Regions from separate parts of the Xanthomonas indica genome, predicted to be linked through region 2. Evidence: riboswitches for the same ligand, from Rfam matches in the RefSeq annotation. Region 2 holds a riboswitch; each other region holds the start of a gene.
What was found. A riboswitch is a leader RNA that binds a small molecule or an ion and turns the genes downstream of it on or off. The one in region 2 is predicted to bind cobalamin.
Positions count from the first base shown of each region.

Region 1 (5,337 bases), 160 kb from region 2:
GTCGATCAACCTGCACCATGCAGATGCTCGAACAGGATGGTGCTGCCGATCGCGATCAGCAGCGCGCCGCCGACGATCTCGGCGCGCTTGCCGGCGAGCGTGCCGAGCGCGCGGCCGAGCATGATGCCCAGGGTGACCATGGTCAGCGTGCACAGGCCGATGATCGCCGCGACCTCGACGATGTTCACGTCGAGGAAGGCCAGGCCGACGCCGACCGCCATCGCGTCGATGCTGGTGGCAAAGCCGGTGGCGGCCAGGTTCCAGAAGCCGTGGCGCTTGGGCGCGGCGTCCTCGGGCGCGTCGGTCTCCGGCTTGAGGCCGGCGACGATCATGTGCACGCCCAGCGCGCCGAGCAGGCCGAAGGCGATCCAGTGGTCGAAGGCGACCACGTACTTGGCCGCGGCCTGGCCCAGCGCCCAGCCCAGCGCCGGGGTCAGCGCCTCGATGCAGCCGAAGATCAGGCCGGCGCGCAGCGCATCGGCCCAGCGCGGCCGCTGCATCGCCGCGCCCTTGCCGACCGCCGCGGCGAAGGCGTCGGTCGACATGGCGATGCCGAGCAGCAGAATCGAAAGAAACGACATGGGGAACCGTACCGGGACAGGCGACAACGACGAGCGCGCGCGCCCGGCCGTCGCCTTGCGCACTCGCCGCTGGTCTCGCCAACCGAACTGGCTGCCCGTACCACGGCGCATCGGCCGAGTCTGTTGATACGGGCGCTGTCCGCACCGGGCGGACAGCAGGCTACTCCCCAAGGGGACGCGCAGTCTAACAGTCGCCAACTGCAGCGAACATCCCTGGAACGCACGCGAACCTGCAGCTTCTCTTCTTAGCATCGGCTATAGCGGCACGTGCTGGCGGGCGTCCCGTGCGGGACGTCGCGGCGGCCAGGTGCGGCGGCGATCGTGCGGCGCGCTGGATGTTGTCGCTGCGTCCTGTACACGCCTGTCGTGCACGCCCGTCGCTGCGGGCGACCGTCGCTTCTGCGCTGTCGGCATTCGTGCGCTGCGTGCCGGCGCCCACACCGCGCGCTGCGCTGCAGCGTGTTGCCGCCGCCGCGGCGCGACTACACTGGCCACGCTTCAGGTGCCTGGTCGTCGCAAGATGCGCCGGGTGAAACGGGAAGCCGGTCCGATGCCGGCGCTGCCCCCGCAACGGTAGGCGAGAACACCCGACAACAGACCACTGCGCAAGCGGGAAGGTGTCGGGGTAATGCGATCGCGCATTGCTCGCAAGCCCGGAGACCGGCCTGACGCGGACGTCCTGCGACGTTCTTTCTCGGGTGTTGCGGTGGGCAACCTGACGAGCCGAACGACGTCGGGGCCCTGCGCCGCGCGTTCGCTTGTCCTGTCCATCGCCGCCCGCCCGGTGGTGATGCGATGAGGAGACAGGACCCGTGAACCAGATGACCCGGACCCGCGCCGAGGTGGCGACCGTCAAGCTCTTGATCGACGGCGCGTTCGTCGAATCCAGCAGCAGCCAATGGCGCGAGGTGGTCGATCCGGCGACCCAGGACGTGCTCGCACGCGTGCCCTTCGCCACCGTCGCGGAAGTCGACGCCGCCGTGGCCGCCGCGCAACGCGCGTTCGCCAGCTGGCGCAAGACGCCGATCGGCGTCCGCGCGCGGATCTTCCTCACCTACCAGCAGCTGATCCGGGCGCACATGGGCGAGCTGGCGGCGATCCTCACCCGCGAGCAGGGCAAGACCCTGGCCGACGCGGAAGGCGATGTCTTCCGCGGCCTGGAAGTGGTGGAACAGGCCGCGGCGATCGGCAACCTGCAACTGGGCGAACTGGCCAACAACGTCGCCAACGGCGTGGATACCTACACGCTGCTGCAGCCGCTGGGCGTGTGCGCCGGCATCACCCCGTTCAATTTCCCGGCGATGATTCCGCTGTGGATGTTCCCGATGGCCATCGCCACCGGCAACACCTTCGTGCTCAAGCCGTCCGAGCAGGATCCGCTGGTGACCATGCGGCTGGTCGAACTGGCCTTGCAGGCGGGCGTGCCCAAGGGCGTGCTGAACGTCGTCCATGGCGGCGCCGAGGTGGTCGATGCACTGTGCGACCACGCCGACATCAAGGCGCTGTCGTTCGTCGGCTCCACCAAGGTCGGCACCCACGTGTACCAGCGCGCGGCGCTGGCCGGCAAACGCGTGCAATGCATGATGGGCGCCAAGAACCACGCGGTGGTGTTGCCGGATGCGCCGCGCGCGCAGACCCTCGACGCGCTGGTGGGCGCGGCCTTCGGCGCCGCCGGCCAGCGTTGCATGGCAGCCTCGACGGTGGTGCTGGTCGGCGAGGCGCAGCAGTGGATTCCCGACCTGGTGGCCAGGGCGCAGACACTGAAGGTCAACGCCGGCAGCGAACCCGGCACCGACCTGGGCCCGGTGATCTCGCGCAGCGCGCGCGAGCGCATCGAAGCGTTGATCGCCGCCGGCATCGCCGAGGGCGCGACGCTGGAACTGGACGGGCGCAACCCGACGGTGCCCGGTTTCGCGCACGGCAACTTCGTCGGCCCGACGATCTTCTCCGGGGTCGCACCGGGCATGCGCATCTACGACGAAGAGATCTTCGGCCCGGTGCTGGTGATCCTGGAGGCGGCCACGCTGGAGGACGCGATCGCCCTGGTCAACGCCAATCCGAACGGCAACGGCACGGCGCTGTTCACCCAATCCGGCGCCGCCGCACGCAGGTTCCAGGAGGAGATCGACGTCGGCCAGGTCGGCATCAACGTGCCGATCCCGGTGCCGGTGCCGCTGTTCTCCTTCACCGGGTCGCGCGCCTCCAAGCTCGGCGACCTCGGCCCCTACGGCAAGCAGGCGGTGCAGTTCTACACGCAGACCAAGACCGTCACCGCGCGCTGGTTCGACGACGCCGGCGCCGGCCAGGGCGTCAACACCACGATCCGCCTGTCGTGATGGCCACGGCGATGCAGTGGCCGCTGGAGCAGCCGGCCGATGCCGGCCTGGACGAGGCGCAGCGCGCCTATCGCGAGGCCGCGCGCGGCTTCGCCCAGGCCGAACTGGCGCCGCACGCGGCGCGCTGGGATGCGGACGGGATCTTCCCGCGCGAGGCGATCGGCCGGGCCGGCGAACTCGGTTTCTGCGGCCTGTACGTGGACGAGGACGCCGGCGGCAGCGGACTGTCGCGCCTGGATGCGGCGATCGTGTTCGAGGAACTGGCCGCGGTCGATCCGTCCACCGCCGCCTTCATCAGCATCCACAACATGGCCACCTGGATGCTGACCCGTTTCGCCACGCCGGCGGTGCGCAAGGACTGGGGCGCGGCGCTGGCCAGCGGCCGCAAGCTGGCCTCGTACTGCCTGACCGAACCCGGCGCGGGGTCCGACGCGGCCGCGCTGAAGACCCGCGCGGTGCGCGATGGCGACGGCTACCGCATCGACGGCAGCAAGGCCTTCATTTCCGGCGCCGGCGCGACCGACCTGCTGGTGGTGATGGCGCGCACCGGCGAGGACGGCGCGCGCGGCATCAGCGCCTTCGCGGTGCCGGCCGATGCGGCGGGAATCGGCTACGGGCGCAACGAGGACAAGCTGGGCTGGCACAGCCAGCCGACCCGCGCGGTGAGCTTCGACGGCGTGCGCGTGCCGCTGGCGCATCGCCTGGGCGAGGAGGGCGAGGGCTTCCGCATCGCGATGCGCGGCCTCGACGGCGGCCGCCTCAACATCGCCGCGTGCTCGCTGGGCGCGGGGCAGGGCGCGCTGGACGCGGCGCGGCGCTATCTGGGCGAGCGTCGCCAGTTCGGCAAGAAGCTCGCCGAGTTCCAGGCCCTGCAGTTCACCCTGGCCGACATGGCCACGCAACTGGTCGCTGCGCGGCAGATGGTGCACACCGCTGCGCGCAAGCTCGATGCCGGCGCCCGCGATGCGACGGTGTGGTGCGCGATGGCCAAGCGCTTCGCCACCGATGCGGGCTTTTCGATCTGCAACGACGCGCTGCAGCTGCATGGCGGTTACGGCTACATCCGCGAGTATCCGGTCGAACGCCTGCTGCGCGACAGCCGCGTGCACCAGATCCTGGAGGGCACCAACGAAATCATGCGCGTGATCGTCGCGCGCCACCTGCTGAACACCGAAGAGGAATTGCGATGAGCGTTGCCGACACCTCCTACCGCAACCGGGACTGGACCGGGCTGGGCCTGCAGATCGACGGCCACACCGCCGTGGTCACCCTGTCCAATCCGCCGGCCAACACCTGGACCGTGCAGAGCCTGCGCGCGCTAGGCGAGCTGGTCGGCGCGCTGGACGCGGATCGCGAGATCTATGCCCTGGTACTGGTCGGTGCCGGCGAGAAGTTCTTCAGCGCCGGTGCCGACCTCAACCAGTTCGCCGACGGCGACAAGGCGCTGGCGCGCGAGGCGGCGCGGCGTTTCGGCGAGGCCTTCGAGGCGCTGAGCGGATTCCGCGGCGTCAGCATCGCCGCGATCAACGGCTATGCGATGGGCGGCGGACTCGAAGCGGCCTTGGCCTGCGACCTGCGCATTGCCGAGGCGCAGGCGCAGATGGCCCTGCCCGAGGCGACGGTGGGCCTGCTGCCCTGCGCCGGCGGCACCCAGCACCTGCCGCGGCTGGTCGGCGAGGGTTGGGCCAAGCGCATGATCCTGCTCGGCGAACGCGTCGATGCCGAGACCGCGCTGCGGATCGGCCTGGTCGAAGAGGTGGTGCCGACCGGGCAGGCGCTGGCGCGCGCGCTGGAGTGGGCGGCCAAGGCGGCGCGGCAGAGTCCGATCAGCGTGGCCGCGGCCAAGCGCCTGGTGCAGGCGACCCGCACGCAGTCGCATGCGAGCGCATTGGTCAGCGAACGCGAGGCGTTCGTGGACCTGTTCGACAGCGCCGACCAGGCCGAGGGCGTCAATGCCTTCCTCGGCAAGCGCGCCCCTGTATGGAGCAACGCGTGAGCGCCTCCGCTGCCGACGATGCCGCGGTGCTGTTCGAGATGCGGGCCGCGGGCGATGGCCGTCGCATCGGGATCGCCACGCTCAATGCGCCGCGCACCCTCAACGGGCTGTCGCTGGAGATGGCGCGCCTGCTGGATGCGCAACTGACGCAATGGGCGCAGGACCCGACGCTGGCGCTGGTGGTGCTGCAGGGCGCGGGCGAGAAGGCGTTCTGCGCCGGCGGCGACCTCCATGGCCTGTATCGCGGGATGCGTGAGCGTGTCGCGCACGGCACTACCACGCCGGCGGACCCGCGCGGCGATGCGCACGCCGAGGCCTTCTTCGAAACCGAGTACCGCCTCGACTACCGCATCCACACCTTCCCCAAGCCGGTGCTGTGCTGGGGCCACGGCATCGTGATGGGCGGCGGGATCGGGCTGATGGC
Region 1 is NZ_CP131914.1:834,304-839,640, forward strand. Features, by position in the region: gene Q7W82_RS03495 (manganese efflux pump MntP family protein) at 6-581, opposite strand; cobalamin riboswitch at 1,065-1,265, shown strand; gene Q7W82_RS03500 (CoA-acylating methylmalonate-semialdehyde dehydrogenase) at 1,403-2,917, shown strand; gene Q7W82_RS03505 (acyl-CoA dehydrogenase family protein) at 2,929-4,107, shown strand; gene Q7W82_RS03510 (enoyl-CoA hydratase) at 4,104-4,913, shown strand; gene Q7W82_RS03515 (enoyl-CoA hydratase/isomerase family protein) at 4,898-5,337, shown strand, end outside.
Region 1: it holds a riboswitch for cobalamin, as region 2 does, so the genes downstream of both, Q7W82_RS03500 (CoA-acylating methylmalonate-semialdehyde dehydrogenase) here and metE (5-methyltetrahydropteroyltriglutamate--homocysteine S-methyltransferase) in region 2, are expected to answer to the same signal.

Region 2 (5,337 bases):
GCTGCGCGAACTGGTCGTTGCTGCGGTTCTGGTTGACGTCCAGGAACGCGGAGGCGTTGGTGAACTGCGCCACCGGCCACACCCCGCCCGAGCAGTAGCCGTGCACCAGCACCAGGCGCTTGCCGGTGGCCTGCGCCTGCATGTCGGTGGTGGCGGCTGCGCTCAGCTGCGCCGGGCGCTCGCCCATGCGCATGCTCTCGTCGATCGCGCCGGTGCTGCGCGCCACGCTGCTGCGGCGCAATGCCGGCAGGGTCAGCGGCAGCGTCGCGCGCGTGGCCAGCGGCACGAAGTTGTCCGGATCCTCCACGCGCAGATTGCGCAGGTTGAACGGCGCACGCGCGCCGGCGCGGACGATCCAGCGTTCGTCCACGCTCAGCGGCAGGCGCCCATCCTGCGGCGCAAGCATGCCGCCGAGCCAGGCCACCGGCACCGCGCTGCCGTCGCGGCCGGTGCCCCACAGTTCGCCGAGCACGCGGTAATGCGCCGGCGCCTGGCCGCCGCCGATGCGCACCGGGATCGGCAGGGTCAGGCGGGTGCCGGGCTGGGCGCTGGCGGCGACCGCATCGGCGTTGATGCGCAAGGTGGTGTCCAGCACCGGCAGCACGTGCTCGCTGGTGCGCACGAAGGCCTGGCCGCCGGCGTCGTGGCCGTGCACCACCACCTGCGCGATGTAGGTCCCGGTGGCGGTCGCCGGGAAGTCGCCGGCATACACGCCGTCGCCCGCGGCGCCGTCGCCGTGGCGGCCGTCGTCGGCCATCGGCCACTGGCGGATGGAGCCGTCCGGCGCGATCACCCGCAGCTGCGCGGTGTCGATGCGGCCGCTGCCGGCGCTGCGTGCCAGGCTCACGTTGCCCTGTGCATCGATGCCGCCGAGCATTGCGGTCAGGCCGATGCGCTGGCCGCGCTGCAGTTGCGCACGGTCGCTGGGATAGGACGCCAGTTGCGTGCGCGGATCGCCTTCCATCAGGACGTAGCCACGTTGCGGCGTGCGGCTGCCGTCTGCCTGCAGGGTCAGGGTCCAGTCGCCGTTGGCGGCGCTGTCCACGCGGTACTCGCGGGCCGGCAGTGCGGCGCCGCCGGCGCCTAACTGGGTGGCCTTGGCGCTGGGCGCGAGCATCGGCGTCGCGGCGGCGGTGCCCGCGCGTGCGCTGGCCGTGGCCGGTGCGCTCAGGCGCGGCTGCCAGTCGTGCTCACCGGACAGCACCACGAAGCGCAGCTTGCCGTTCTCCACCGGCAGCGTGGTCTGCCATTGCGCCGGGCCACCGCTGCGCGCGGCGGAGAATTCCACCGGAAGCAGCGCGCTCTTGGACAGGATCGCCGCTTCCGCCGGGGCGGGTGCGCGCATCTGCGCGAACTCCTCCGGCGGTCCGGCCAGTTGTTTGGGAATCAGTTCGGCCGCGTGCAGCGCGGCGGCGGGGACGACGAGAGACAGGACGCAGACGGCGGACAGGTTCGACAGCTTCGGCATGACGCGCTCTCCGTGGCGGTGCTGGGAAGCCCACGCGCATACCGAAGACCGCGGCGCGGTGCGCCGCCGGCAGCACGTCGGCGAGGACGCAGCGCCCCCTCGCCACGCGTTCGCCTGCGGTTATAGCCAGCGCACATTGCCGGACAAAGACGCAATGCAGCAATGCACGCCGAACTGGGATGCCGGACATGCCGGGAGTGCCGTGATGCCCGGCGCACGTGGCGCCGGGCATCGCCGGGTCACGCCGCCTGGGCGTGCTGATTGCGCAACTGCTGCGCGGCCGCCACCATCGCCTGCAACGCATTGCGGGTTTCCGCCCAGCCGCGGGTCTTCAGCCCGCAATCCGGGTTGACCCACAGTTGCTGCGGATCCAGCACCGCACGCGCCTTCTCCAGCAACTCCACCATCTCCTGCGTGCTGGGCACGCGCGGCGAGTGGATGTCGTACACGCCTGGCCCGATCGCGTTCGGGTAGCGGAAGCGCACGAAGGCATCAAGCAGTTCCATGCGCGAGCGCGAGGTCTCGATCGAGATCACGTCCGCGTCCATCGCCGCCACCGCCTCGATGATGTCGTTGAACTCCGAGTAGCACATGTGGGTATGGATCTGCGTGGCATCGCGCACGCCGGCCGCGGCGATGCGGAAGCACTGCACCGCCCAGTCCAGATACGCCTGCCAGTCGGCGCGGCGCAGCGGCAGGCCTTCGCGGATCGCCGGCTCGTCGATCTGGATCACGCCGATGCCGGCCGCCTCCAGGTCGCGCACCTCGTCGCGCAGCGCCAGCGCGATCTGCCGGCAGGTCTGCGCGCGTTCCTGGTCGTCGCGCACGAACGACCACTGCAGCACCGTCACCGGCCCGGTCAGCATGCCCTTCATCGGCCGCTCGGTCAGCGACTGCGCGTACTGGGTCCAGCGCAGGGTCATCGGCGCCGGGCGCTGCACGTCGCCGTAGATGATCGGCGGCTTCACGCAGCGCGAGCCGTAGCTCTGCACCCAGCCGTGCCGGGTGAAGGCGAAGCCGTCGAGCTGCTCGCCGAAGTACTCGACCATGTCGTTGCGCTCGAACTCGCCGTGCACCAGCACGTCCAGCCCCAGTTGCTCCTGCGCACGCACGCAGCGTTCGGTCTCGGCGGCCAGGAACGCGTCGTAGGCGGCATCGTCGAGCTTGCCGGCCTTGTGCTGCGCGCGCGCCTGCCGCACCTGCTCGGTCTGCGGGAACGAGCCGATGGTGGTGGTCGGATACAGCGGCAGCCGCAGCGCCGCCTGCTGTGCCTGGCGACGCTGCGCATAAGGCGACTGCCGGCGGCCGGCGTCGTCGGTCAGCGCTTCCACCCGCCGCGCCACCTCGGCGCGGTGCACGCGGGCCGAGGCGCGCCGGCTGGCCAGCGCATCGCGCGCCGCATCCAGCCCCGCCTGCGCCTGCGGCTGATCGTCCAGCGCATCGGCCAGGGTGCGTAGTTCCTGCAGCTTCTGCCTGGCGAACGCCAGCCAGCCCACCAGTTCGCGATCCAGCTTGGTCTCCTGCTGCAGATCCACCGGCACGTGCAGCAGCGAGCACGAGGGCGCCAGCCACAGCCGCTCGCGGCCGACATGGCCGGCGGCGTAGCGGGCCAGGGTCAGCGCGTTGTCCAGCGGCGTGCGCCACACGTTGCGGCCGTTGACCAGGCCCGCCGAGAGCACGCGCCCGGCCGGCAGGGCCTGCAGCACCGCGTCCAGTTGCGCCACGCCGCGCACCAGGTCCACGTGCACGCCATCCACCGGCAGCGCCATCGCCAGCTCCAGGTTGTCGCCCAACTCGCCGAAGTAGCTGGTCAGCAGCAGCTTCGGCCGCGGCGCCTGCGCCAGGACGTCATACGCGCGGCGATAGGCGGCGCGTGCGGCCTCGTCCAGGTCCAGCACCAGCGCCGGTTCGTCGAGTTGCACCCAGCCGGCGCCGGCCGCATGCAGGCGTTGCAGCAGTTCGGCGTACACCGGCAGCAGGCTGTCCAGCAGGGCCCAGCGGTCGCTGCCGTCCACGGTCTTGGACAGCGCCAGGAAGGTCACCGGCCCGATCAGCACCGGCCGGGTCTGGATGCCCTGCGCCTTGGCTTCCAGGAACTCCACCACCGGCTTGTCGCCGCGCAGGCGGAAGTGCTGGCGCCGCGCCAGCTCCGGCACCAGGTAGTGGTAGTTGGTGTCGAACCACTTGGTCATTTCCAGCGCGTGCAGGTCCAGGCCGTGTTCCTGCGTGCCGCGCGCCATCGCGAAATAGCCGGCCAGCGGATCGGCATCGGCCAGCGCGCGGTAGCGTTGCGGGATGGCATCGAACAGGAACGCGGTGTCGAGCATCGCGTCGTACAGGCTGAAGTCGTTGCTGGGCGGCACGTCCACCCCGGCCTCGCGTTGCAGCTGCCAGTGGCGCAGGCGCAGCTCGCGTGCGGTGTCCTGCAGTTGCGCGCCGTCGATGTCGCGGCGCCAGTAGCGTTCCAGCGCCTGCTTGAGCTCGCGCCGCGCACCGATGCGCGGGAAGCCCAGGTTGGTCACGATCGTCATGTTGCGTTTCCTCATTGCGTTCAAGGGCATTGAGGAACGAAGGAACCGCGCGCCGCGCGTCCCGTTCGCACGGACCGCCCGCCACGCCAGCGACCTTCGCCCCCGCGGGCGAACCGGTACCGCGCGGGCAGGCGGACGGCGCGGCGCGGCGCAAGGCCGGGTCGCGGTCCGGCCGCCTCCCCGCGGAGGCGCCAGGTCGAATCGGAGGACGCACGGTCCTCCGGCCGGGGCCGGTATTCGGGCTGATGGACACGCGCACCGTGCCGGCTGCGCACCTACTGTCCGTCGCTTCCCAGGCCGGCATGCGCAGGCCCAGTGCCATTGACGGAGGTCGTTTCCATTCACCGCTGCGGGGCAGCTCCGGAATGGGCAGGCGCTTGTGGCGCCGGCCGTCACCGGATTCCCGTTTAAATTCATCCCTTCATCCGAATGAAGCGATAAATACCTTCGGCGAGCGCACGATAGGCCGGATGGGGCGGCGGGTCAAGCGCCAGGGCGTTTTTGTCGGCAGATCCCGGCAGCGTTCATGGCGACGGTGTAAGCTATTGATCCCTAAGCCAATGACCTGGCGCTGTGGCCGACGGCCGGCGGCGCCAGCCCGCCGTGCCGATGACGCTTCCGCTCCCCGCCGCCGACTTCCCCGCGCGCTACGCCGCCTCGCTGCGCCTGTCCGTTGCCCCGATGATGGACTGGACCGACCGCCACTGCCGGGTGTTCCACCGGCTGCTGGCGCCGTCGGCGCGGCTGTACACCGAGATGGCGCACGCCAATGCGGTGTTGCTGGGCGATCGCGCACGGTTGCTGGATTTCGCTGCGTCCGAGCATCCGCTTGCCCTGCAGCTCGGCGGCAGCGAGCCGGCGCTGCTGGCGCAGGCGGCGCGGATCGGCCAGGACTGGGGCTACGACGAGATCAACCTCAATTGCGGCTGCCCGTCCGACCGGGTGCAGGCCGGGCGCTTCGGTGCCTGCCTGATGCGCGAGCCGGCGCTGGTCGCCGAATGCGTGGCGGCGATGGTCGCGGCGGTGGACATCCCGGTGACGGTGAAATGCCGCCTGGGCGTGGACCAGGACGACGACTATGCGGTGTTCCTGGCGTTCGTCGACCAGGTCGCCGCGGCCGGCTGCGGGCTGTTCGTGGTGCATGCGCGTAACGCCTGGTTGCAGGGCCTCTCGCCGAAGGAGAACCGCGAAGTGCCGCCGCTGCGCTACGACTGGGCGCACCGGCTCAAGCGCGAGCGGCCGCAGTTGCAGGTGGTGCTCAACGGCGGCCTGGCCGACGTGGAGACGGCGCAGGCGCAATTGCAGGCGGTGGACGGGGTGATGCTGGGTCGCGCCGCC
Region 2 is NZ_CP131914.1:993,516-998,852, forward strand. Features, by position in the region: gene Q7W82_RS04145 (choice-of-anchor X domain-containing protein) at 1-1,468, opposite strand, end outside; gene metE (5-methyltetrahydropteroyltriglutamate--homocysteine S-methyltransferase) at 1,708-3,999, opposite strand; cobalamin riboswitch at 4,210-4,463, opposite strand; gene dusA (tRNA dihydrouridine(20/20a) synthase DusA) at 4,609-5,337, shown strand, end outside.

Region 3 (5,337 bases), 370 kb from region 2:
AGTCAGGGTTGCCGGCGAACGGGTAGTACAGGTCGTTGAAGGTCGGCGCCTTGAAGCCGGTGCCGACGCTGGCGGTGAGCTTGAGGCCATGCGCCAACGCCAGGCCCCAGCCGAGGCTGCCGGTGGTGTGCTCGCCGAACTGCTCGTTGTCGTCGCTGCGCACGCTGGCCTGCAGCTGCTGCGCGCCGAAGCGGCCCTGGTACTCGGCGAACACGCCGGTGTTGTCGCGGCTGTCGACGTCGAAGGCGGTGGTGCTGGCGACGTGCTCACGCTGCCAGTCGCTGCCGACGCTGAGCAGGTGGCCTTCGGCCAGGGTGATGTCGCCCTGCAGCGCGGCGGTGTCGCGGCGGCTGTCGAAGGTGCTGATGAAGCTGCGGGTGCGCGCGCCCGGCGCACGGTAGTAGCTGTCGGCGTCGTCGACGTTGCGGCCCAGCTGCGCGGCCAGGTGCAGGCGATCGGAGGGCGTCCAGTCGAGCTTGCCGCTGAACACCTGCTGGGTGTTGTCGGCCTCGTTGCCGGCGAACAGCGCGTCGCCGTCGTACGCGTTGCGGCTGTCGATGTTCAGCGCCTGGCCCTCGATGCGCAGCGTGTCGGTCAGGGCGTAGCCGCCGCGCGCGCTCAGCGAGACGTTGCGGTAGCCGTCGCGGTCGGGCTGGTCGACGAAGCAGCCGGCGAATAGCGTGGCCGAGCCGTTGCAGGCATTGATGCCGTCGGTCTTCTGGTAGCCGCCCTGCACGGCCAGCCAGCCGCGCTCGCCGCGGTTGCTGAAGCCGGCGCCGGCCTCGCGCAGGCCGTGGCTGCCGCCGCCCAGGCTCAGGTTCTGCTGGAAGCCCTGGCCGCCGCGGCGGGTGAAGATCTGGATGACGCCGCCGATCGCGTCGGAGCCGTACAGGCTCGAACGCGGGCCGCGCACGATCTCGATGCGCTCGATCTGGCTCAGCGGCAGATCCTGGAACGCGGCCAGGCCGGCGCTGGCCGAGCCGATGCGCACGCCGTCCACCAGCACCAGCACGTGGTCCGATTCGCTGCCGCGCAGGTTCAGCGTGGTCAGCTTGCCCAGGCCGCCCTGGTTGGAGATGCCGATGCCGGCGCGGCCCTGCAGCAGCTGCGCCAGCGAATCGGCCTGGCTGCGCTCGATCTCGGCGCGGTCGATGACCTGCGCCGGGACCACGCTGTCCTCCACCGAGATCTGGGTGCGGGTGGCGGTGACCAGGACCTGGTCGAGGTCGGTGGCGGCATCGGCGGCGTGGGCCAGCGCGGGCAGGGACAGGGCGGACGCGATCGCGACCGAAAGCAGGCGGGACGACATGGGTGGCAACTCCGGCGCGCGGCTGCGCGCTGTGACGGCAAGGGAGTCGCGAACGGAAGGTGCAAGCGGACGGCGCCGGACACGGCGCGGCACGCCGCGACGCCCTCCGCATCGCAACCAGTGAACTGCAAGGCCGGTCTCCGGGCTGGCGATCGGGGAGGCGGACCTCCCGGCTGCGACGCCTTCCCATGCCCAGGCACAGTGGCGCAGGTCGTCAGCGCGGATCGCTTACCGTTGCGGGGGCAGCGCCGGCCTTGTCGCAAGACGCACCGGCTTCCCGTTTCAACCCGCTGGCCGGAGCCGGCGGGTCACCTTGAAGCGGCGCGATTGTACGCGATCGCCGCTGCCTGCGCGGCTCAGTCGGCGTGGGTGCCGTGGCCGTCGTCGTCGCCGTGATGGTCGTTCGCCGGCGTGTCGTGCGGGTCGGGCGCGTAGGCGCCGTCGGCGTCATCGTCGCCGCGCGTATCGGCGCGGTCGAAATGGGTGGTCGCCACCGGCCCGGCGACCGGCAGGCCGCGCTGCGCCGGCAGCGCCGCCGTTGCGGTCTCCAGCTCGCCCAGCAACTGCGCGCGCCGCGCCTCGGACAGTTCCTGCCAGTGGCAGCCGCTGAGCGCGCCTTCCAGCGAATACAGCAGGTTGAGGCTGGGCTTGAAGCCGGCACGCTTGACCTTGACGAAGGCCCCGACCGCGCCGGCCGCCTCCAGGTCCTGCTGCGTGCGCACGCCGACCTGGCGCAGCCAGGCCGCGCTCTTGGGGCCGATGTTGCGCAGCTTGGTGGTGCTCATCGCAGGCTGTCGACGAAGACCTGGGCGATCGCTTCCAGCCCGCGCTGGTCGTCGGCGTCGAAGCGGGCCAGGTCGGGGCTGTCCAGGTCGAACACGCCGACCAGCGCGCTGTCGCGCAGCAGCGGTACCACCAGTTCCGAACGCGAGGCCGCATCGCAGGCGATGTGCCCGGGGAACGCCTCCACGTCGTCGATGCGCTGGGTCTGGCCGCTGCTGGCGGCCGCGCCGCATACGCCCTTGTGCAGCGGAATGCGCACGCAGGCCGGCAGACCCTGGAACGGCCCGACCACCAGTTCCTTGCCGTCGTAGAGATAGAAACCGACCCAGTTCAGCCGCGGCAGCGCGTGGTACACCAGCGCCGCCAGGTTGGCGGCATTGGCGATACGGTCGGGCTCCCCGGCGACCAGGGCACGGGCCTGGTCGAGCAACTGGGCGTACTGTTCCGGCTTGCTGCCGGTGAGCGAGGACGAGGCGAACATCGCCCGAGTCTAGCAGCGCGCTGGGTCCGCCGGCACCGCCGCGGCTGACGCGCGCGGCGCGCCCGGCTATCCTGCGCGCCGCCGCGCGTCCCGCCGGCCAACCGACAGGGTTTCGTTCGCATGGCTGTTCCCGCCTTCTACGTCACCGGCACCGATACCGGCATCGGCAAGACCATCGCCAGCACCGCGCTGCTGCATGCCCTGCGTGCGCGCGGCCAGCGCGCGGTGGGCATGAAGCCGGTGGCCAGCGGCTGCACGCGCGAGGCCGAGGGCTGGCGCAACGAGGACGCACTGGCGTTGCAGGAGGCCAGCGCGCCGCGCCCGCGTTATGACGATCTCAATCCCTACGCGCTGCCGCTGCCGCTGGCGCCGGAACTGGCCGCCGCCGACGCCGGCGTGCAACTGGAACTGGCGCCGATCGCGGCCGCGTTCGAACGCCTGCGCGCGCAGGCCGACGTGGTGGTGGTGGAAGGCGTGGGCGGCTGGGCGGCACCGTTGTCGGCGACGCTGGACCAGGCCGATCTGGCGCGCGCGCTGCGGCTGCCGGTGGTGCTGGTGGTCGGCCTGCGCCTGGGCTGCCTCAACCACGCCCGGCTCAGCGCCGCGGCGATCGCCGCCGACGGCCTGCAGTGCATCGGCTGGATCGGCAACGAGATCGACCCGGCGATGGAGCGCATCGACGACAACATGGCGATGCTGCGCACGCGGCTGCCGATGCCGTGCTGGGGGCGGCTGCCGTACCGGCCGCAACCGCAGGCCGAGCAACTGGCCGCGCAGTTGCAGCCTTGGGCAGGAATGTCGCCGGGCTGACCAACTGCCGGACGGGTTGTGTGGGAGGGACTTCAGTCCCGACACCTCACAAACGAAGCATCGGTGTCGCAGCTTTCCCGCAAAGAAAGACAGGAACGCCGGGACGCACGCGATCGACCAATCCCCAATCCCCAACTCCCGAATCCCGCCCATAAAAAAGGCCCGGTAGAGGGAGGGATCTACCGGGCCTTGGGGTTGCACGGGGGGAGGGACCCGTGCAGACCGAGGGTGCGTCGGGCGGCGAACCGCAGCGACGTCGAATCGGGTCTTACTTGGCGGCGGGCTTGGCTTTGGGCGCGGCTTGCTCGGTCGCCGCCTCGAACTGGTGCTTGGCGAGCTGGCCGATGGCCTCGGAGGTCTTCAGGCTCAGGCCGAACACTTCCTGGTTGGCCGTGGCCAGCCGCTCGAAGTTGTCGCGGGCGATCTGCAGGCCCTTCGGCCACAGCGCCTGCACGGTGCCCAGGTCGCGTGCCTCGGTCAGTTCGCCGAGGAAGCCGGTGGTGGCCGACACATTCTTTTCGAAGGTCTTCAACTGCACGCCGAATACGCTCTCGGCGCTCTCCAGCGCCAGGCGGTTGGCACGCGCCGCGGTGGCGGCGAACTGCTGGGTGTAGCTGCTGAACTGGTCGTTGAATTGAGCGGACATCATGCAACTCCATTGGAATGCCGACTGCTGTTGCAGTGCAACATACGCCCATTCTGCTGCGATGCAACAAAATTTTCTGAAGCCGCTCAGGATCCGTTCAAACTGCTTTTCTGCTCAATGGCTTGGCGCAATTCCGCCAGCCCTTGCCGGACGCCCCCGCGAGCCTGGAAAGCGCCAGATGCGCGCGACGACGAACGCAAGGCGGGCGGCATCGAAAACCCTCAGCCGGCGCGGTGCCGTCCTTGCGATTCCCTAGTCCCCATTCCCCAATCCCAGCCTTGCTCAGCCCGGACCGCGATAGCGGCAGCCGGACGTGCAGGTCTCGTGCACCACCACCTCGCTCAGCAGCGGCAGCGCCGGCTTGAGCCGTTCCCAGATCCACATCGCCAGGCGCTCGCTGGTGGGGTTGTCCAGCCCGTCGATGTCGTTGAGGTAGTGGTGGTCGAGCTGGTCGTAGAGCGGGCGGAACGCCGCCTTGATGTCGCCGAAATCCATGACCCAGCCGCTCTCGGCGCCGGGTTCGCCGCTGACGTGCAGCTCGATGCGGAACGAATGGCCGTGCAGGCGCGCGCACTTGTGGCCCGGCGGCACGTTGGGCAGGCGGTGCGCGGCTTCGAGGGTGAAGACTTTGAAGATATCCATGGGAGGCATTCTACGGTCGGGGTGGGGCGGCATGGCGCGATGCTGGGCGCGCGCAACGACGGCGGTGGCGTCATGCTGCAGGGCGGGCGATCTGCGCGCTGCCAGGTGAAGCGGAATAAAAAGGCCGCCCCGAAGGGCGGCCTGGGTGCGTGCGGAGGGCGCGGCCGCGGAAGGCTCAGCGCGGCGCGGCGGGGCGGTTGCCGCCGCCGTTGCCCTGGCGGCGGCCCTGACCCTGGCGGCGGGCGCCGTCGGCGTGGTGGCCGCCGGGCTTCTTGCTGCCGGCGTGGGCATGCGCATGCGCCGGCGCATCGCCGTGGCCGCGGCGGGCATGGCTGCCGCGGCGCGGCGGACGCTGGCCGCCCGGACGCTCGTCCGGCGGGTTGTTGTTGCCCCAGCGGATCGGCGTGACCGGCTCGAAGCCCGGCACGTCGCGGATGTCCATCTCGCGCTTGAGCATGCGTGCGATCGCGCGCAGCAGCTTGGCCTCGTCCTGCGCCACCAGCGAGATCGCCTCACCGGTCGAACCGTTGCGGCCGGTGCGGCCGATGCGGTGCACGTAGTCCTCGGCGACCATCGGCAGGTCGTAGTTGATGACCTTGGGCAACTGGTCGATGTCGATGCCGCGCGCCGCGATGTCGGTGGCCACCAGCACGGTGATCCGGCCGG
Region 3 is NZ_CP131914.1:1,360,531-1,365,867, forward strand. Features, by position in the region: gene btuB (TonB-dependent vitamin B12 receptor) at 1-1,309, opposite strand, end outside; cobalamin riboswitch at 1,423-1,640, opposite strand; gene Q7W82_RS05860 (TfoX/Sxy family protein) at 1,666-2,094, opposite strand; gene Q7W82_RS05865 (GAF domain-containing protein) at 2,091-2,573, opposite strand; gene bioD (dethiobiotin synthase) at 2,694-3,383, shown strand; gene Q7W82_RS05875 (phasin family protein) at 3,652-4,029, opposite strand; gene queD (6-carboxytetrahydropterin synthase QueD) at 4,312-4,671, opposite strand; gene Q7W82_RS05885 (DEAD/DEAH box helicase) at 4,847-5,337, opposite strand, start outside.
Region 3: it holds a riboswitch for cobalamin, as region 2 does, so the genes downstream of both, btuB (TonB-dependent vitamin B12 receptor) here and metE (5-methyltetrahydropteroyltriglutamate--homocysteine S-methyltransferase) in region 2, are expected to answer to the same signal.